Regions from separate parts of the Pseudonocardia broussonetiae genome, predicted to be linked through region 2. Evidence: predicted binding sites of a transcription regulator. Region 2 holds the regulator's gene; each other region holds the start of a gene.
What was found. The regulator LexA, encoded in region 2, represses DNA repair genes until DNA is damaged. The targets are predictions, from matches to a motif close to CGAACACGTGTTCG.
Positions count from the first base shown of each region.

Region 1: a site for LexA is predicted at 3,086-3,099, ahead of uvrA (excinuclease ABC subunit UvrA). Genes of this name have one in related genera too.
Region 3: a site for LexA is predicted at 3,417-3,430, ahead of ruvC (crossover junction endodeoxyribonuclease RuvC). Genes of this name have one in related genera too.
Region 4: a site for LexA is predicted at 3,726-3,739, ahead of HOP40_RS11325 (BldC family transcriptional regulator). Genes of this name have one in related genera too.

Region 1 is NZ_CP053564.1:5,743,428-5,748,598, forward strand. It holds gene uvrA (excinuclease ABC subunit UvrA) at 59-2,983, opposite strand; gene HOP40_RS27815 (SMI1/KNR4 family protein) at 3,262-3,858, opposite strand; gene HOP40_RS27820 (polyamine aminopropyltransferase) at 3,901-5,171, opposite strand, start outside.
Region 2 is NZ_CP053564.1:3,526,418-3,531,588, forward strand. It holds gene hflX (GTPase HflX) at 1-743, shown strand, start outside; gene HOP40_RS17415 (hypothetical protein) at 779-1,729, shown strand; gene HOP40_RS17420 (universal stress protein) at 1,811-2,680, shown strand; gene lexA (transcriptional repressor LexA) at 2,658-3,395, opposite strand; gene HOP40_RS17430 (hypothetical protein) at 3,693-4,310, shown strand; gene nrdR (transcriptional regulator NrdR) at 4,470-4,949, shown strand; gene HOP40_RS17440 (vitamin B12-dependent ribonucleotide reductase) at 5,125-5,171, shown strand, end outside.
Region 3 is NZ_CP053564.1:4,858,546-4,863,716, reverse strand. It holds gene secD (protein translocase subunit SecD) at 1-519, opposite strand, end outside; gene yajC (preprotein translocase subunit YajC) at 584-1,000, opposite strand; gene ruvB (Holliday junction branch migration DNA helicase RuvB) at 1,055-2,080, opposite strand; gene ruvA (Holliday junction branch migration protein RuvA) at 2,073-2,672, opposite strand; gene ruvC (crossover junction endodeoxyribonuclease RuvC) at 2,835-3,401, opposite strand; gene HOP40_RS23635 (NAD(P)-dependent alcohol dehydrogenase) at 3,560-4,588, shown strand; gene HOP40_RS23630 (ATP-binding protein) at 4,644-5,171, shown strand, end outside.
Region 4 is NZ_CP053564.1:2,284,626-2,289,796, forward strand. It holds gene resB (cytochrome c biogenesis protein ResB) at 1-475, shown strand, start outside; gene ccsB (c-type cytochrome biogenesis protein CcsB) at 475-1,386, shown strand; gene HOP40_RS11315 (MinD/ParA family ATP-binding protein) at 1,507-3,123, shown strand; gene HOP40_RS11320 (hypothetical protein) at 3,169-3,381, opposite strand; gene HOP40_RS11325 (BldC family transcriptional regulator) at 3,452-3,670, opposite strand; gene HOP40_RS11330 (DUF4229 domain-containing protein) at 3,810-4,079, shown strand; gene HOP40_RS11335 (1,4-dihydroxy-2-naphthoate polyprenyltransferase) at 4,119-5,000, opposite strand; gene HOP40_RS11340 (hypothetical protein) at 5,130-5,171, opposite strand, start outside.

The sequences.
Region 1 (5,171 bases), 2.2 Mb from region 2:
CCACCTCGACGCGGCGCGGGCCTCGACCCGGCGCGGACCTCAGCAGCGCCGGCCGGGCTCACCCTGCCGCGCGCACCGCCGTCGACCCGGCCTTGCGGCGCCGGGCCGGGGCCGGGCGCACCTCCTGCGGCGTGACGAGGCCCTGGAGGAACTGCCCGGTGTAGCTCGTGGGGTGCGCGGCGATCTGCTCCGGCGTGCCCTCCGCGACGACGGTGCCGCCGCCCGAGCCGCCCTCCGGGCCCATGTCGATGATCCAGTCGCTGGTCTTGATGACGTCGAGGTTGTGCTCGATGACCAGCACCGAGTTGCCCTTCTCGACCAGCCCGTTGATGACGAGCAGCAGCTTGCGGATGTCCTCGAAGTGCAGGCCGGTGGTGGGCTCGTCGAGGATGTAGACGGTGCGCCCGTTGGACCGCTTCTGCAGCTCCGACGCCAGCTTCACGCGCTGGGCCTCGCCGCCCGACAGCGTGGGCGCGGGCTGGCCGAGCCGGACGTAGCCCAGCCCGACGTCGACGAGCGTGCGCAGGTACCGGCTGATCGAGTTGATCGGCGCGAAGAACTCGGCGCCCTCCTCGATCGGCATGTCGAGCACGTCGGCGACGGTCTTGCCTTTGTAGTGCACCTCGAGCGTCTCGCGGTTGTAGCGCGCGCCCTTGCAGACCTCGCACGGCACGTAGACGTCGGGCAGGAAGTTCATCTCGATCTTGATCGTGCCGTCGCCGGAGCACGCCTCGCAGCGCCCGCCCTTGACGTTGAACGAGAACCGCCCGGGCTGGTAGCCGCGCACCTTGGCCTCGGTGGTGGAGGCGAAAAGCTTGCGCACCTGGTCCCACACGCCGGTGTAGGTGGCCGGGTTGGAGCGCGGGGTGCGGCCGATCGGGCTCTGGTCGACGCGCACCAGCTTGTCGAGCTCGTCGAGCCCGGTGATGCGGGTGTGCCGGCCCGGCACCTGGCGGGCGCCGTTGAGCTTGTTGGCCAGCACCGTGGCGAGGATGTCGTTGATCAGCGTCGACTTGCCCGAGCCGGACACCCCGGTGATCGAGACGAGGCAGCCGAGCGGGATGTCGACGTCGATGCCGCGCAGGTTGTGCTCACGCGCGCCGACGATCGTGAGCTTGCGCTCCGGGTCGGGCGTGCGCCGCTCCGCCGGCACCGGGATGGACCGCCGCCCGGACAGGTAGGCGCCGGTGAGCGAGGTGTCGTGGGACTCCAGCCCGTCGACGGGGCCGCTGTAGACGATGTGCCCGCCGTGCTCGCCCGCGCCCGGGCCGATGTCGACGGCCCAGTCGGACGCCCGGATGGTGTCCTCGTCGTGCTCGACGACGATCAGCGTGTTGCCCAGGTCGCGCAGCCGGACCAGCGTCTGGATGAGCCGGCGGTTGTCGCGCTGGTGCAGCCCGATCGACGGCTCGTCGAGGACGTAGAGCACGCCGACCAGGCCCGAGCCGATCTGCGTGGCCAGCCGGATGCGCTGCGCCTCGCCGCCGGACAGCGAGCCGGCCGCGCGCGAGAGCGAGAGGTAGTGCAGGCCGACGTCGAGCAGGAAGCCCAGGCGCGCCTGCACCTCCTTGAGGATGGAGCCTGCGATGACCGTCTGCCTGCGGTCGAGCACCATCCCGTCGAGGAACTCCGAGCACTCGGCCACCGACATCGCCGAGATCTCGGCGATCGACCGCTCGCCCTGGTCGCGGTGGGTGAGCGTGACGGCGAGGACCTCGGGTCGCAGCCGCGCGCCCTTGCAGACCGGGCACGGCACGTCGCGCATGTAGCCCTCGTAGCGCTCGCGCTGCGAGTCGGACTCCGTCTGGTCGAGCCGGCGCTCCAGGAACGGGATGACGCCCTCGTAGCTGGCGTAGTACGAGCGCTCGCGGCCGTAGCGGTTGCGGTAGCGGACGTGCACCTGGTCGTCGCTGCCGTGCAGCACGGCCTTCTGCTCGGCGGCCGACAGCTTGCGCCACGGCGTGTCCATCCGGAACCCGATCGCGCTCGCCAGCCCCTCCAGCAGCCGCCCGAAGTACTCGGCGGACTGCCCGGTGGACCACGGCGCGATCGCCCCGGCGGCCAGGGAGGCGTCCGGGTCGGGCACGACGAGCTCCGGGTCGACCTCCTTCTTGATGCCGATGCCGCTGCACTCCGGGCACGCGCCGTAGGGCGAGTTGAAGGAGAACGTGCGCGGCTCCAGCTCGTCGAGCGCGAGCGTGTGCCCGTTGGGGCAGGCCATGCGCTCGGAGAACCGGACCTCGCGGTGCAGGTCGTCCTCGGGGAGGTCGACGAACTCCAGCACGATCAGCCCGTCGGCCAGCCGCAGCGCCGTCTCCACCGAGTCGGTGAGCCGCTGCTTCGCCGACCCCTTGACCGAGAGCCGGTCGACCACGACGGAGATGTCGTGCTTCTCCTGCTTCTTCAGCTTCGGCGGGTTCGTGAGCTGGTGCACCGTGCCGTCGACCAGCACGCGCGAGTAGCCCTGCGTCTGCAGCTGGTCGAACAGGTCGACGAACTCGCCCTTGCGGGTGCGCACGACGGGCGCGAGCACCTGGAACCGCGCGCCCTCCTCCATCGCCAGCACCTGGTCGACGATCTGCTGCGGCGTCTGCTTCTCGATCACGTGCCCGCAGACCGGGCAGTGCGGGACGCCGGCGCGCGCGTAGAGCAGGCGCAGGTAGTCGTAGACCTCGGTGATCGTGCCGACGGTGGAGCGCGGGTTGCGGTTGGTGGACTTCTGGTCGATCGACACCGCGGGCGAGAGCCCCTCGATGAAGTCGACGTCCGGCTTGTCCATCTGCCCGAGGAACTGCCGCGCGTAGGCCGAGAGCGACTCGACGTACCGGCGCTGCCCCTCGGCGAAGATCGTGTCGAACGCGAGGCTCGACTTGCCCGAGCCGGACAGCCCGGTGAACACGACCATGCTGTCGCGCGGCAGGTCGAGGTCGACGCCGCGCAGGTTGTGCTCGCGGGCGCCGCGCACGATCAGACGATCCGCCACGGAATGGCCTCCTGTGTCCGGAAGGGGACGGGACGGCGGTGCTCGCGCCGGTTCCTCCATGCTAAGCAGGGGCACCGACAACCACGCGCCGGCCACGAGGATCGCACAGACGTTCGATCACGCTCGGCGCGCCCTCGTCCGCTCGGCGCCGTCCATCATCGCGGCAGCTCAGCCGGGGTGCGCGTCCCGTTCGCACGCCGAGGGCCCGGCCGTCCCGGCCCTGAGCACACGGCCGTCCGCGACGGCGACCGGTCCTCCCGCTGCGCCGGACGGCCCCGTCACCGCAGGCCGCGGGCGTCCCACCACACGACGCCCTCGTCGACCTCCTCGGTCTCCAGGTCGGCGGCCGCGAGCGCGCGCAGGTACGCCGCCACACCAGGGGCGAGGACGCGGCGCTCGTCCTCGTCGGGCCCGGCCACGACGACCTGCCCGACCGTCCCGCCGGGCGCCGGGTCGGTGTCGACGACCAGCACGTTCCCGCCGCCGTCCTCGGCCAGCGGCCACCACCCCGCGAGCCAGTAGGCGCGCCGGACCGGGTCGCCGGGGCGGACCGTCACGTACTCGGCGTGGGCGGCCGTCCCGGACGGGCCCTCGTGCCGCAGCAGGTCGTCCCACCCGCCCCACGCGGTGCGGGCCTGCGCGACGGGCAGGAAGCGGTGGTGCGGGAAGGCCTGCGGCGCCTCGGGCGACGGCCCCTGCCCGTCGGCGAGCGCGTAGAGCGCCACCAGCTCCGCGGGGAACCGGACGCCGGACGACTCCTGCGCGGCGGCCACCGCCCCGGCGTCGGCCGGTGCGTTCAGGTGCGGGCCGACGTCGAACCCGGCGGCGGCGAGCGCCATGGTCCAGGCGGTCCAGGCGGCGGTGAGGTCGTCCACTCACCCACCCTGGCGCACCCCGCCGGAAGCCCGCCCGGGAGGTCAGCGCACGTAGCCGGCCCGGGTGTCGTCGACGATCAGCGGCCGGTCCAGCGTGGACGGCTCCAGGTCCAGGGGCGGGCGGTCGCGCGGGAACACCGCGGCGGCGGCGAGCCCGGCCTCGTCGAGGAACCGCAGCTCCGGCGCCCGCGGGGACAGCACGAGCGGCGGCGCCGCGCCGGGCGCGGCGAGCGTGAAGCCCCAGTCGCCGAAGCTGGGCACGTGCACGTGGTACGGCGTGACGCCGAGCCCGGCCGCCGCGACGGTCGACACCGTGCGCCAGTAGGCCTGCGGCGTCGAGTAGGGGCTGCCCGACTGCACGACGAGCTGCCCGCCCGGGGTCAGCGCGCGGGCGACGAGGCCGTAGAACTCCGTGGAGTACAGCCGCCCGAGCACGGGGGTGTCGGGGTCGGGCAGGTCGACGACCACGGCGTCGAAGGTGCCGGGCGGCGCCTCGCGCAGCCAGCGGAACCCGTCGTCGACGACGAGGCGCACGCGCGGGTCGTCGAGGGAGTGGTCGTTGAGCTCGGCCAGGCGGGTGCGGCCCAGGTCGAGCACGGCGGGGTCCAGCTCGACCTGCACCACCTCGGTGACCGACGGGTGGCGCAGCAGCTCCCGGGCCGCGAGGCCGTCGCCGCCGCCGAGCACGAGCACCCGCGCCGGATCGCGCGCGAGCACGGGGTGCACGAGGGCCTCGGTGTAGCGGTGCTCGTCGACGCTGGAGAACTGCAGGTCGCCGTCGAGGTAGAGGCGCACGTCGTCGCCCCGCTCGGTGACCACGATCTGCTGGTAGGCCGACGTCTCGTCGACGACGACCGGGTCGGCGTAGAGCCGCTGGCGCGAGGTCTCGACGATGTCCTGGGCCTCGACCAGCAGCACGGCGAGCCCGGTGGCCGCCACGAGCAGCGCCGCCGTGGCGACGGCCCGCGCCCGCACGCCGAGCCGCCCGCGCAGGACGAACGCCGCGACGACCGCGGCGGCCACGAGGTTGACCATGCCCGTCACGGCCGAGCCGCGGATCTGCCCGACCAGCGGCAGCAGCACGAACGGCCAGGCCAGCCCGCCGACCAGCGCACCGGCGTAGTCGGCGGCGTTGAGGTCGGCGACGAGCCGTCCGGCGGAGCGCCCGTCGCCCGCGAGCAGCGTCATCAGCAGCGGCACCTCGGCGCCGACCAGCACCCCGATCACGGCCGTGGCCAGCACGAGCACGGCGCTGCTCGTGCCGTGGAAGGAGAAGGCGACGTAGAGCGCGGTGGCCGAGAGCCCGCCGACCA
Region 2 (5,171 bases):
GCTCGATGAAGCAGATCCGCGAGACGCAGCGCGGCTCCCGGCGGCGCAACGAGATCCCGGGCGTCGCGATCGTCGGCTACACCAACGCCGGCAAGTCGAGCCTGCTCAACGCGCTGACGGGCGCGGGCGTGCTCGTCGAGGACGCGCTGTTCGCCACCCTCGACCCGACGACGCGCCGCACGTCCACGAGCGACGGGCGCACCTACACCCTCACCGACACGGTCGGGTTCGTGCGCCACCTGCCCCACCAGCTCGTGGAGGCGTTCCGGTCCACGCTGGAGGAGACGGCGGGCGCCGACCTGCTCGTGCACGTCGTCGACGCCTCCGATGCTCTGCCCGAGGACCAGATCAAGGCCGTGCGCCAGGTGCTGGTCGAGGTCGGCGAGGAGCAGCAGGGTCGGATGCCCCAGGAGCTGCTCGTCGTCAACAAGACCGATGCGGCGGGCGACCTCCAGCTCGCCCGGCTGCGCCACCTGCTGCCCGACGCCGTGTTCGTCTCCGCCCGCCGGGGCGACGGCATCGACAAGCTGCAGGCGCGGATCGCGGAGATGCTGCCGCGGCCCGAGGTCGACGTCGACGTGCTCGTGCCCTTCACCGAGGGCTCGCTCGTCGCGCGGGTGCACGCCGAGGGCGAGGTGCTCGCGGAGGAGCACACGCCCGAGGGCACCCGGATGCACGCGCGGGTCGGTGCCGAGCTGGCCACCGCCGTGCTGCCGTACGTGCTGGTGGAGGGCGCGCGCTGATCCGCCTGCTCGCCGCGGCCGCCCTCGTCGCGGCGGTGGCCGCGCCGCCCGCCGCGCCCGAGACCCGCTGCACCGTCACCGACGACCGGCTGGCGGAGCTGTCCGGGCTCGTCGTCGACGGCGGGCGGGTGTGGGCGATGAGCGACGGCGGCCGCCGCGTCGACCTGCACCGGCTCGACGGCGACTGCGAGGTCGCGGAGACGCGCACGGCCGACGTCGACCCGTTCGACGCCGAGGACCTCGCGCTCGGGCCCGACGGCGAGCTGTGGATCGCCGACACCGGCGACAACGACCGCTCCCGCGACACCGTCGCCGCGATCGTGCTGGAGCGCGGCGGCGACGCCCGGCTGCACCGCTTCACCTACCCCGACGGCCCGCACGACGCCGAGGCGCTGCTCGTCGACGCGTCCGGGGTGCCGTACGTGATCACCAAGGAGGTCGGCACGCCCGCCGGGGTGTACCGCCCGGCCGCGCCGCCCGAGGGCCGCGGGCCGTTCCCGCTGGAGCGGGTGGGGCAGGTGTCGCTGCCGGCGTCGGACACCGAGGGCGGGCCGATCGGCGGCGTGGGCTCGCGCACCGTCACCGGTGCCGGCGCGTCCGCCGACGGCCGGGTCGTCGCGCTGCGGACCTACACCGACGCCTGGCTCTTCCCGGTGCCCGACGGGGACCTCGCCGCCGCGCTCGCGGCGGAGCCGGCCCGCGTGCCGCTGCCCGGCGAGCCGCAGGGCGAGGCCGTGGCGTTCGAGCCCGACGGCACCCTGCTCTCGGGCTCCGAGACGCGCGGCGGGGAGCCCGGCGAGCTGCGGGCCGTGCCCGGGGCCGCCGCCCTCGCCGCGGAGCCGTTCACCCCGCCCGCGGTGGAGCCCGCCGCCCCGGCGGAGCCACCCGCGCCGGAGTGGCTGCCCGCGCTGATCGGCGGCGGCGTGACGATCGGCGTGCTCGTCCTGCTCGCCGCGGCCCTGTCGCTGCGCGCGCGGCGGCGCTGAGGACGAGCGGGCGCCGTAGCACGCGCGTAACCGGACCCGCCGCACCCGCGGATACCGTGATCACGGTCGGAGGGGGGCGCGGTGCCGATCGTCACCGGTTACGAGGACACGCCGGGCGGGCACGACGCGCTCGTCCTGGGCGCGCAGCTGGCCCGGCTCACGGGGCTGAGCGCGGTGGTCGCCACGGTGTACCCGGTCGATGCCCGCGGCCTCGCCGTCGTCGCCCGCGACCCGCGGTGGCGGGAGAAGGCCCGCGCGGTCGCCGCCGGCCGGTTCCGGCGGGCGCGGGAGATCATCGGCGACGGCTGGGGCGACGCCGAACCGCAGTTCACCGCGCTCACACCGGGCTCGGTGGCCGACGTGCTGGCCGACCACGCCGACGACGTGGGCGCGGCCGTGCTCGTGGTGGGCTCCACCGGCCACGGGCTGCTGGGCCGCCTCGCGCCGGGCCGGACGGTGCAGCGGCTGCTGCCGCTCGCGCGCTGCCCGGTGGCGATCGCCCCGCGGGGGTACCGGCACACCGGCACGGGGACGATGACCGTGGTGGCGGTGGCCTACGACGGCAGCGCGGAGGCCGACCGGGCGATGACCGTGGCCGTGCACCTGGCCGGGCGGACCGGGGCCGCGGTGCGGGTCGTGACCGTGGCCGAGGACGACGACGGCGTGCCCGCCGCGCAGGCGCTCGCGCACAAGGGCATCGCGTCGCTGCCCGTGGAGATCGACGCCCTGAGCGACGTCGTGGTCGGACCGGTGGCCGCCACCCTCGCCGCGCTGCCCGACCGCACCGACGTGCTGGTGGTCGGGTCGCGCGGCTACCGGTTCATGCAGCGCCTGCTGCTCGGCGGGGTGGCGGGGGTGCTGGTGCGCACCGCCCGCTACCCGGTGATCGTGGTGCCCGGTCCGGACCACGCCGGTGCCGGAGGTGGCATCAGAGGCGGCGCAGCACCGTGACGACGCGCCCGAGCACGGTGGCGTCGTCGCCGGGGATCGGGTCGTAGGCGGCGTTGGCCGGCATCAGCCAGACGTGCCCGTCGCGGCGGGTGAACGTCTTGACGGTGGCCTCCCCGTCGATCATCGCGGCCACGATCTCGCCGTTCTCGGCGACGGGCTGCTGACGCACGACGACCCAGTCGCCGTCGGTGATGGCCGCCTCGACCATCGAGTCACCGCGGACCCGCAGCAGGAACAGCGTGCCCTCGCCGACGATCTCGCGGGGCAGCGGGAAGACGCTCTCCACCGCCTGCTCGGCCAGGATCGGCCCACCGGCGGCGATCGTGCCCAGGAGCGGGACGAACGCGGGCGCCGGCCGCTCGACGACGCCGGACTCCGACGGCGGCGCCTCGGGCTGGTCGTCGGGCGGGCGGACGTCGACCGCGCGCGTGCGGTTGGGGTCGCGCCGCAGGTAGCCCTTGCGCTCCAGCGTGCGGAGCTGGTGGTGCACCGACGACGTCGACGTCAGGCCGACGGCGTCGCCGATCTCGCGCACGCTCGGCGGGTAGCCGTGGCGCTCCACCCAGTCGCGGATGACCTCCAGCACCTTGCGCTGGCGGGGAGTGAGGCCGACGGGGGCGCTCGCGGGGTCGGGGAACGTGCTCACCTGGGCGGTGGGCCCGGGGCGCACCCCCTCGTCGTCGCCACCCGTCCGGCCGGGCTCGTCCCGTGCCATGTGCTCGCGCCTCCTCGTCGATTCCGCGCGGTTCCCGGAGTGTCCGGGAACCGTTCGTGCCGTGGCGGACGGGCGCGCTCGCGCGCACCGGTTCCGCCGTCGTGACCACGACCGTAGCCCCGATCCCGGCTCCCGCCAAACACATGTTCGAACGACACGCCCCGATTCCTCGATTCTGTCGGTGGTGGGTGGTACACATCGCGGAGAGCTCGTTCGAACACCTGTTCGTCGTTCGAACGGCCACCAGGAACGGAACGGCGAACGGCACGAGCGGGTCCGAGCGGAAGGTGGAGTCCGGTGCACGATCAGATCGAGGACGGAATGCGGCGGGGCGGCACGGCACTGCACCCGGTGGCACCGCACCCGGCGGCGCCGCGGGCGGCCGCGCGCTCCGCGGCCGCGCAGGCCGCCCAGACTCAGCAGGCCCAGCAGGCCGCGCAGGCCCCGCAGGCCCCGCAGGCCGCGGTGCGCCCGGCGCGGGCGGTGCCGCGCCGCGGGCGGGCCCACGGGCCGCGCCCGGTCCGCCCGCGGGTGGTGGCCACGGCCGCGCGCCCGGTGCAGCCGCCGCGCCCGCAGCGGCCCGGCGACCAGCGGCCCGGGGAGCACCGGCCGGGGGAGCAGCGGACGGGGGAGCGGTGGGCCGACGAGCGGTGGGTCGGCGAGCCCGGCCGCCGCGGCGAGCGCGTCCTGCTGCGCACGGTCCCGGTGCTCCCGCCGGAGGTCCTGCGCCGCCGGCGGGTGGTGGCGACGATCGGCATGGCGCTGCTGTCGGCCGCGGTCGTCGTCCTGCTGGGGCTGCTGGCCGACGTCGCCGCGGCAGCCCGGCACACCGACCGTCCCGCGGAGGTGACGAGCACGTCCCCCACAGCGGTGGTGCCGCCGTCCCTGCAGGTGACGGGGGCCGTCGGCGACTGACGCTCCGCGCGCGGCGCCGGGCGCCGTCGCGGCCGCGTTCCCGTTCGGACGACATGGGGCACGGATAGTGCCTCCCCGGTTTTGCCGCCCCTACATGTTGTGGTTACATGGACGTCGTTAGCCCAGGGATGGGGTTCCGGCTCGTCGGAGGTGGTGTTCGTGCGCTGCCCTTTCTGCCGTCACTCCGACTGCCGGGTCATCGATTCCCGTGAGGTCGACGACGGGGTCGCCACCCGCCGTCGGCGCTCCTGCGCCTCCTGCGGGCGCCGGTTCACCACCGTCGAGGAGGCGGTGCTGGCCGTCGTCAAGCGCAGCGGGGTCACGGAGCCCTTCAGCCGCGACAAGGTCGTCAGCGGTGTCCGCCGGGCCTGCCAGGGCCGTCCCGTCGACGAGGACGCGCTGGCCCAGCTCGCGGCCCGCGTCGAGGAGGCCGTCCGCGCGGGCGGCACCGCCGAGATCCCCAGCCACGAGGTCGGCCTGGCCATCCTCGGGCCGCTCCGCGAGCTCGACGAGGTCGCCTACCTCCGGTTCGCGAGCGTCTACCGCTCCTTCTCCTCGATCGAGGACTTCGAGAAGGAGATCGCCGACCTGCGCGACACGCCGGCGCGCGACACACCAGCCCGCGCCGCGCCCACCTGACCGACCCGTCCGATCGGCGGCCGCACGCGGCCGCCCGACGCATCGCCGCGCCGTCACCGCACCCCGTGCCGTTGTCTCTACGACAGCGCGCAGCTCGACCGCCACGCCCCGACACCCATGCCGTACTTGGCGCGCCCGGACCCCGTCCGTCGTGCGCGCAGGAGAGGGAACACCCATGACCGAGACCGTCGGCACCACGTCCGGACGCGGGAAGAAGGCCTC
Region 3 (5,171 bases), 1.3 Mb from region 2:
CGCGCCCTGCGGCGCGTCCGTCGGAGCGGCGGGGTCGGCCCCGGCCGGGTCGGCGGGAGCGGCCGGGTCGGCGGGGGCCGCCGGGTCGGGGGCGCCGGGCACGGCCGCCGGGTCCGTCGGCGCCGGAGCCGCCGTGGCCGCGATCGGGCCGCCGATGACCTCGCGGATGCGCAGCTGCGCGGTCTGGCCCAGCGACCGGGCCTGCTCGCCGTCGTCACCGGGGACGGTGATCGTCAGGTTGTTGCCGTCGAGCACCACCTCGGAGCCGCCGACGCCGAGCCCGTCGACGCGCTGCTGGATGATCGCCTGCGCCTGGAGCAGCTGGTCGCGCGGCGCCTGCGCACCGGTCTCGGTGCGGGCCTCCAGCGTGACGCGGGTGCCGCCCTGCAGGTCGATGCCGAGCTTGGGCGTGATCCCGCCGCCGCCGGTGAAGAACACCAGCGAGTACAGGACGGCGATGACGCCGACGAACGACGCGAGGTAGCGCCAGGGGCGGATCTGCCCCGGGGTGGTGGCCACGGTGTCTCTTCCTGACTGCGCACCGCGGCGGGTGCCGCGGCGGGGGGTTCGGCGGGCTCCGGCGTCAGTTCTGGCCGGGGCCGCGCGACTCGGTGTCCCGGACGAGCGACGGGTCCTCGACGCGCGACGTGTCCTTCGTCAACGACGGGGGGGCGTCGTCGGTGCCGGTCGTGAGGGTCCCGTCCTCGGCCGGGGCGGTGCTCGCCGGGGTCTCCTCGGTGGCCACGACCTTCTCGCGGACCGCGGCGCGCACCCACGTGGTGACGACGTCGTCGGCGATCTCGAGGTCGACGGTCTCCTCGTAGGAGACGTCGACGACGGTGGCGCGCAGCCCCGACGTGGTGACGACGATGTCACCGACCTGCAGGTCGGACTGCAGCTGCTGCATCTCCTGCATCTGCCGGCGCTGCTTGCGCCCCGACAGGAAGATCGGGATGAACAGCAGCAGGATGAACAGGGGGAACAGCAGTGAGAGGTCCATGGTCTCCGCATCTCCGCACGTCGTCGGCCGGTCGCTGAGTCTGCCAGCCCGGCCTCAGAACAGCGGCGGAGGGCCACCCGGGACGACGTCGGGCGGGGCGGTCAGGCCCAGGTGGGCCCACGCCGTCGCCGTGGCGACCCGGCCCCTCGGCGTGCGCGCGAGCATCCCGGCGCGCACGAGGTAGGGCTCGCAGACCTCCTCGACGGTACCCGGCTCCTCCCCCACTGCGACCGCCAGCGTCGACACCCCGACCGGCCCGCCGCCGAACGACCGGACCAGCGCGCCGAGCACCGCGCGGTCGAGGCGGTCCAGGCCCAGCTCGTCGACGTCGTAGACGGCCAGGGCGTCGCGGGCGACCGTGCGCGTGACGGTGCCGTCCGCGCGGACCTCGGCGAAGTCGCGGACGCGGCGCAGCAGCCGGTTGGCGATGCGGGGGGTGCCGCGGGAGCGCCCGGCGATCTCGGCGGCGCCGTCGGGGTGCAGGTCGACGCCGAGGATGACCGCGGCGCGCCGCAGCACGAGCTCCAGCTCGGCGGGCTCGTAGAACTCCATGTGCGCGGTGAAGCCGAAGCGGTCGCGCAGCGGGCCGGTGAGCGCCCCGGACCGGGTGGTCGCGCCGACGAGGGTGAACGGGGCGATGTCGAGCGGGATGCTCGTGGCGCCGGGGCCCTTGCCGACGACGACGTCGACGCGGAAGTCCTCCATCGCGAGGTAGAGCATCTCCTCGGCCGGGCGGGCGATGCGGTGGATCTCGTCGATGAACAGGACGTCGCCGGGCGCGAGGTTGGACAGCATCGCGGCGAGGTCGCCCGCCCGCTCCAGCGCGGGCCCGGAGGTGAGGCGGATGGCCGCGCCGAGCTCCTCGGCGACGATCAGCGCGAGGCTCGTCTTGCCCAGGCCGGGCGGGCCGGACAGCAGGATGTGGTCGGGCGGGCTGCCGCGGCGCTGCGCGCCCTGCAGCACCAGCGACAGCTGCTCGCGCACCCGCGGCTGCCCCACGAACTCGGTGAGGTTGCGCGGGCGCAGCGTGGCGTCGACGAGGACGTCCTCCTCGTCCGCGGCGGGCGTCAGCTCACCCACGACGACCCAGGCGGGTCAGTGCGCTGCGCAGCAGCGTCGCGGCGTCGGCGTCGGCGTTCTCGACGGCCGCCGCGGCCACCGCCTCCTCGGCGGGGCGCGGGGTGAAGCCCAGGCCGACCAGGGCCTCCACCACCTCGTCGCGGCGGGTGCCCCCCGCCGCCGGGAGCGTCAGCGCGCTCGCCGTGGCGGGCACGGCCACCACCTTGTCCTTGAGCTCGAGCACCATCCGCTGCGCCACCTTCGGCCCGATGCCGGGCACCCGCGTCAGCACCTTCGTGTCGCCGTCGAGCAGCGCGCGGGTGACGTCGTCGGGGCTCAGCACGGCCAGGGTGGCCAGCGCCAGCCGCGGCCCGATCCCGGCGACGGACTGCAGCAGCCCGAACAGCTCGCGCTGCTCGGCGTCGGCGAACCCGAACAGCGTGAGCGAGTCCTCCCGCACCACCAGCGTGGTCGACAGCCGCGCCTGCTCGCCGCGGCGCAGCCCGGCGAGGGTGTTGGGGGCCGCGACGACGGCCAGCCCCACCCCGCCGACCTCGACGACCGCGTGGTCGAGCGCGATCTCCAGCACCTCACCCCGCACGGACGAGATCACGCACAACCCCTCTCGACGACGAACAACAGTTCGACACGCTACCGACCCCCGGCGGCCGCCCGCGGGAGGCTCGCACACACCGTCCGGTGGTGGCACACAGGTCCGGCCCTGTGTGCGGGCCCCGCGGCCTGTGTGCGAGCCGCCCGGTGGGCCACCGCGGCGCTACCGCGCTGCTCGCGCCGCCGCCGCCAGCCGGGCTCGGTGGGCCTTCGCCAGCTCGTCGCTGCGCACCTTGGCCTGCGCCATCCGGTCGAGCATCGGGGCGCGCCAGCAGTGGCAGATCGCGAGCGCCAGGGCGTCGGCCGCGTCGGCGGGGCGGGGCGCCTCGGCCAGCCCGAGCACCTTCGTCACCATGGTCGTCACCTGCTCCTTGCCCGCCCGCCCCTCGCCGGTGACGGCGGCCTTCACCTCGCTCGGGGTGTGGAACGCGACCGGCAGCCCGGCGCGGGCGGCGAGCAGCGCCACCACCCCGCTGGCCTGCGCGGTGCCCATCACCGTGCGCACGTTGTGCTGGCTGAACACCCGCTCGATCGCCACGACGTCGGGCCCGTAAAGCGCGATCCACCGCTCCACCTCGGCGCCGACGGCGAGCAGCCGCCGCTCCAGCGGCAGGTCCGGCGCGGTGCGCACCACGTCCACGGCGACGGCGCGGACGGACCGCCCGCTCGACCCGTCCACGACGCCCAGGCCGCACCGCGTCAACCCCGGGTCGACCCCCAGCACGCGCACCCGAGCTCCCCTCCGCGAACACCCGTTCGACGCGGAGGCTACCGGCGGACGGGCCCGGGGCCTCGGGGGCACGCCGGGCGCGACCGGACCGCGACCGGTGCGCGACCGGTCGGGGACACGCTCGGCGCGCCCCGCTCCCGACACCGGAGGTCCCGACCATGAAGGCCGTCCGCCTGCACGCCTACTCCGAGTCCCCGCGGCTCGACGAGGTGCCCGAGCCCACCGCGACCGGACCGCACGACGTGGTCGTCCGCGTCGGCGGTGCCGGCCTGTGCCGCACCGACCTGCACATCCGGGACGGCTGGTTCGCGCCGGCCGTGCCCACCGACCTGCCGCTCGTCCTCGGCCACGAGACCACCGGCTGGGTGCACGAGGTCGGTACCGCGGTGGAGAACGTCGCGGTCGGCGACGCCGTCATCTGCCACCCGCAGTCGTCCTGCGGGACGTGCCCGGCCTGCCGCACCGGCGACGACATGCGCTGCGCGCGCGGGCTCGACTTCACCGGCCTCACCCGCGCGGGCGGCTTCGCGGAGCTGATGCGCACGACCGACCGCGCGGTGCTGGCGCTGCCCGCCGGCCTGGAACCGGCGGCCGTCGCCCCGCACGCCGACGCCGGCCTCACCGTGATGCACGCCGTCCGCAAGGCCGTGCCGCTGCTCGGGCCGGGGGCCCGCGTGGTGGTGGTCGGGATCGGCGGGCTCGGGCACATCGCCGTGCAGTGCCTGCGCGCCCTCACCGCCGCCGAGGTGATCGCGGTCGACCCCGATCCGGAGTCGCTGAAGCTGGCCACCGACTGCGGCGCGCACCACGCCGTGCCCGCCGACGGGCGCCACGGCGACCGGGTCGCCGAGCTCACCGGCGGCGCGGGCGCCGAGGCCGTGCTCGACTTCGTCGGCGAGGGGGACGCGGTCGCCTCGTCGCTGGCGATGGTGCGGCCCCGCGGTACCTACTTCGTCGTCGGGTACGGCGGCGAGCTCCGGGTGCCGACCTTCACCCTGGTGCTGCCCGAGATCAGCGTCGTCGGCAACGCCGTCGGCACGCACGACGACCTGCGCGAGCTCGTCGCGCTGGCCGCGGCCGGCGGCGTCGGCATCCGGACCCGCACCTACCCGCTGGAGGCGTTCGCCGACGCGTTCGCCGACCTCGAGCACGGCCGGGTGCACGGCCGCGCGGTGCTGGTGCCGTAGCGCCCGCACGAAACGGCTCCTGGACAGCGGGCGGGGCGGCGCGGACCCTGTGCGGATGCCGGCGGTGGCGCTGCGACTCCTCGGACCGGTCGAGGTGCTCGGCCGGGACGGCGCGGTCCGCCCCGTCGGGCCCAAGGAGCGCTGCCTGCTGGCGGTGCTGGCCGTGCACCACGGCGAGGTCGTCGCCGAGGACCGTCTGGTCGAGGCGCTCTGGGACGGCGCGCCGCCGCGCACGGCGGCGAAGACGCTGCAGAACTACGTGCTGCGCCTGCGCCGGGCGCTCGACGGCGGCGGCGTCACGATCCGCACCCGCGCCCCCGGCTACCTTCTCGAGGTCCCGATCACCGGCGACCGCGGCACCGGCGACCCGGACGCCGACGTCCCCGGCATCGACGCGGCACTCGCCGAGGCGCGGGTCGCGGCCGGACGCCGGGCCCTCGCGCGCGGCGACCACGCGGGCGCGCTCGACGCGCTCGACGGGGCGCTGGCGCTGTGGCGCGGGCCGGGGCTCGAGGAGTTCGCCGACCGGGCGTTCGCGCGCACGGCCGCAGCCCGCCTCGCGGAGCTGCGCGCGTCCGCGGCG
Region 4 (5,171 bases), 1.2 Mb from region 2:
CTCGGTGTTCCCCGACCTGCGCGACCCCGAGGTCGCGATCGACGTGCTGCGCGGCGACCTCGGCCTCGACGACGGGCGCGGGCAGTCGATCTTCGAGGTCGACCAGAGGCAGGTGGAGTCGGGCGAGCTCGTCCGGGTGGCGCGCCAGAACCTCGTGCCCGGCCAGAGCCTCACCCTCGACGACGGCACGACGGTGCGCTTCGACGGCGTGCGCAAGTGGGTCAACCTGCAGATCAGCCACGACCCGGGCCAGGTGTGGGTGCTGGTCTTCGCCGTCACGATGCTGGTCGGCCTCGCGGCCTCGCTCGGGGTGCGGCGCCGCCGCTTCTGGGCCAGGCTCACCCCGTCCGACGGGCCCGGCCGTACCGTGGTGGAGCTCGGTGGGCTCGCCCGCACCGACCGCGCCGGGTACGGCGAGGAGTTCGACCGCCTGCGGGCGGACCTGCTGCGAACCGAAGTGGAGAAGGACGCCTGATGCTCGCCCTCTACAGCGACCGCCTGTTCATGGCCGCCGTCGGTGTGTACGTGCTGGCGATGGTGCTGCACGCCGCCGAGTTCGCGGCCGCCCGCTCGGCGAAGCCCGTGCTGGTCGGCGCCGGCGGTCCGGACGGCGACGGGCGGCCCGTCGAGGAGGCCCGCCCGCGCGGCGAGCGCTTCGCCCGCATGGCCGTCTCGCTCACGGTGCTGGGCGCGCTGCTGCACCTCGGCTCGATCGTCACGCGCGGCGTCGCGGCCGAGCGGTGGCCGCTGGGCAACATGTACGAGTTCACGTCCGCGATCTGCCTGGCCGCGGTCGTCGGCTGGCTGGTGATGCTGCGCCGCTCGCCCGTCACGCGGGCCGTCGGGCCGTTCGTGCTGCTGCCCGTCGTCGTCCTGCTGTTCCTGGCCGGCACCGTGCTCTACGCGCAGGCCGCGCCCGTCGTGCCCGCGCTGCAGTCCTACTGGCTCGTCATCCACGTCACGACGATCACGATCTCGTCGGGCCTGCTGCTGGTGCCCGGCGTCGCGAGCATCCTGTTCCTGCTGCGCGGCTCGGGCCGCCTGGGCGGGCGCCTGGCCGAGCGGCTGCCGTCGTCGGACGTGCTCGACCGCCTCGCCTACCGCACCACGATCATCGCCTTCCCGCTGTTCACGTTCGCGGTCATCGCGGGCGCGATCTGGGCCGAGGCGGCCTGGGGCCGGTTCTGGGGCTGGGACCCCAAGGAGACCGTCGCGTTCGTCTCCTGGGTGATCTACGCGGCCTACCTGCACGCCCGGGCCACCGCCGGGTGGCGCGCGGCCCGCGCGGCCTGGATCAACGTGGCCGGCTTCGCGACCGTGCTCTTCAACCTCTTCTTCATCAACATGGTGGTGGCGGGCCTGCACTCCTACGCGGGTCTGGGCTGAGCGGACGGGACGAGGCGAGGGCCACCCGTACGCGCCTCGACCACGGGCGACGACGCGACTACCGTCGGCGTCCGTGACAGGGTTCAACGGTCGGTACGACGGGTTCGACGGGAAGCGTTGATGACGGAGCGTGATTCCGAGGGCGACGGGGACTACCCCGACGGCTCGGTGGGCCGCTATGTCCGCGAGCAGTGGGGCGCCGCCCCGACCCCCCGCAAGACGAGGCCCTACGTGGCGCCGGTGCGGCACCCGGAGCCCGCGGAGGAGCCGGCGCCGGAGCCCGGTGGGGAGGCGCCCGCGGGTGACGCGTCGCTGCCGCTGCGGCCGTCCGCGCCGCCCCCGGCGCCGTCGAGCCGGCTCGACGAGCTGAGCGGGCACGACGACGTCGACGCCTGGGCCGAGCGCGGCCGGGCCGCCGCGCACCGCGCCCCGGCCGCCCCCACCGACGCCCCGCCGCGTCGCGCACCCGACGTGCCGGACCCCCGCACGGCCGACCCGCACCCCGCCCCGGAGCGCGCGGCGGGCCCGCCGCCCCCGCGCCCGCCGCGGCCCCCGTTCGGCGCCGGGCCGTCGGGATCCGTGCCGTCGGGATCGGTGCCGTCGGGATCCGGGCCGTCGGGATCCGTACCGTCGGGAGCCGTGCCGTCGGGATCGGTGCCGCCCGCGTCCGCCCCGGTGCCCGCCCCGTCGGTCAACGGGTCCGCGCCCGCCGACCCCGGTCCGCGCACCCCGCCGCGCGGCGCCCCGCGCTGGACCGACCCGGGCGCCGTCGCCGCCCAGGAGGCCCAGCAGGCGCGCAACCCCGGGCAGCCCGACCTGTCGTCGGCGCGGCTGCTGCGCCCGACCAAGCGGCCGCCGCAGTCGGGCTGGCGCCGGCTCGTCTACGTGCTGTCCGGGCGCCTGTTCAACCCGGGGGAGAGCCCGGCCGACGTGCGGCGCCGCGAGCTCACCGTGCGCATCAACCAGCCGCTGCTGGGCTGCTACAAGATCGGCGTGCTCAGCCTCAAGGGCGGCGTCGGCAAGACCACGATGACGGCCACGCTGGGCGCCACGTTCGCGTCGCTGCGCGGCGACCGCGTGGTGGCCGTCGACGCCAACCCCGACCGCGGCACGCTGAGCCAGAAGATCCCGCTGGAGACCAGCGCCACCGTGCGCAACCTGCTGCGCGACGCCCAGCGCGTCCGCCGCTACACCGACGTGCGGGCCTACACCTCGCAGGGCGCGTCGCGGCTCGAGGTGCTGGCCAGCGAGCAGGACCCGGCGGTGTCGGAGGCGTTCAGCGAGGACGACTACCGGCGCACGGTCAACCTGCTCGAGCACTTCTACAACATCGTGCTCACCGACTGCGGCACCGGACTCATGCACTCGGCCATGTACGGCGTGCTGGGCGTGGCCGACCAGCTGATCATCGTGTCGTCGAGCTCGATCGACGGGGCGCGCAGCGCGTCGGCCACGATGGACTGGCTCGACGCGCACGGCCACGGCGACCTCGTGCGCAACGCGGTGGCCGTGGTGAACAGCGTGAGCCGCTCGTCGGGCGGCGTCGACCTGGACCGGGTGGCGGAGCACTTCGCGGCCCGGTGCCGCGCGGTCGTGCGGATCCCCTTCGACGCGCACCTGCAGGAGGGGGCGGAGGTCGATCTGGACCGGCTGGAGCCGGCCACGAGGCTGGCGCTGCTGGAACTGGCCGCGGCCGTGGCCGACGCGTTCGCGTCGGCCCACAGCAGCGGCTCGTGACTCCTGTCGGGGCTCTCCTCGGGGACTCTCCTCGGGGGGCGCCGGTCAGCCGGCCGGCGGCTCGTCCCGGCGCTTGACGCGCTCGTCGAGCTGACGCAGGAAGTCGGGATCGTCGTCCGGGCCGCTCACGCGCGGGCGGGCCGGGCCGGGAGCGGGACGCTCGCCCTGCGGGAGGGCGTCACCGTTCGCGGTGCCCATCGCCTTCCAGAGCACCAGAGCGATGATCGCCGCGCCGACGAACGCGATGAGAAACAGCATGTGCACCACCTCCGCCGTCGAGGTTAGCGGAGGTGGTGCTACGTCGGGGTGAACCCGTGCGGCCGAGCGCTCAGCCGTGCGCGGGCGGCAGCGTGGCCTCGCTGGTGAGGTCGGCGAGCAGGCCGCGGACCTCGGACTCGCGGAAGCGGCGGTGCCCGCCGGGGGTGCGGATGGAGCCGATGCGGCCCGCGGACGCCCAGCGCGTGACCGTCTTGGGGTCGACGCGGAAGAGCCCGGCGACCTCGCCGGGCGTGAGGAGCCGCTCGTCGCTGCTCGAGGGTGCTGCCATGGTGCGCCTCCAGGTGGTGTCCTGGTCCATCGTGACACTCGGGACCCCGGGTACTCGAACGGTTGTCCGGAGGTAAAGGGCGCCTAAAGGACGAAACGGACGAGTGTCGACCGTCCCGGGCGGGTCGTACGCTGGAGCCATGACGTCTCCCTCGGCCCCGGGCCTCCTGCCCACCGTCGGGCTCTACGCGCTCGCGCGGCTCGGGCTCGTCGCCCTCGTCGCCGTGCTGCTGGTGCTCGCGGGGGTGCCGGTCGTCGTCTCCGTGCTCGTCGCGCTGATCGTCGCGCTGCCGCTGTCGATGGTGCTGTTCCGCGGGCTGCGCTCGCGGCTGGACGCGGCGCTGGCGGAGTCCTCGCGCAGGCGGTCGGTGGAGCGCGAGGCGCTGCGGTCGCGGCTGCGCGGGGAGTGAGCGCAGGGACGTCGAGCCCGGGGCCCGGACGGGTCCGGGCTAGACGAGCGCGGTGACGGCCGCGCCCACCGCCGTGAGCACCGACCACGCGAGCAGGAGCACCCCGGTGGCGCCCAGCACGCGGACGAGCGCGCGCCCGTCGGCACCGCCGAGGACCTGGCGCGCCGGCGGCACCGCGAGCGGCAGGGCCAGCAGCGCGAGCAGCATCGGCCAGCCCCGCAGCCCGGCCAGCGCGGACAGCAGGAACGGGATCGCCACCAGCGCGACGTAGAGCCGGCGGGTGTCGGTGTCGCCCAGCACGACGGCCAGCGTGCGCTTGCCGGCGACGGTGTCGGTCGGGATGTCGCGCAGGTTGTTGGCCACGAGCACGGCGCAGGCGAGCAGTCCGACCCCGACCGCACCGACCACGGCCAGCGGGTTGGGCGGGCCGCTCTGCGTGAGCACGGTGCCGAGCACGGCGACCGGCCCGAAGAACACGAACACGGCGACCTCGCCGAGGCCCGCGTAGCCGTAGGGGCGGGAGCCGCCGGTGTAGAACCAGGCGCCCGCGATGCACAGCGCGCCCACCGCGATCAGCCACCACTGCCGCGACAGCGAGACCAGCGTCAGCCCGGCCAGGCCGGCCACGGCGAAGCAGCCGAACGCCACGGCGCGGACGGTGGTGGCCGCGGCGAGCTTCGAGCCGACGAGGCGCAGCGGGCCGACACGGTCGTCGTCGGTGCCGCGGATGCCGTCGGAGTAGTCGTTGGCGTAGTTGACGCCGACGACCAGGGCGACGGCGACGAGCAGCGCCAGCAGCGCCCGCCCGGGGGCGACGGTGCCGGCCCCCACGGCGACCCCGGTGCCGACCAGGACCGGGGAGACGGCGGTCGGCAGGGTGCGGGGGCGGGCGCCCTGCACCCACTCGCTCAGCGTGGCCACGGGGGAACGCTATCCGGCGGCCCGGGAGCGCGGTCCGGCCGGGAGTGGCGGCGGCTCGGGAGTTGCAGGAAGGCCACCTTGCTCACGGGAATCGTCAGCAAGGTGGCCTTCCTGCAACAGGGGAGCGGGTCAGGAGGGGGTCGCGGGCGTCGCCGTCGCGCCGGCCGAGCT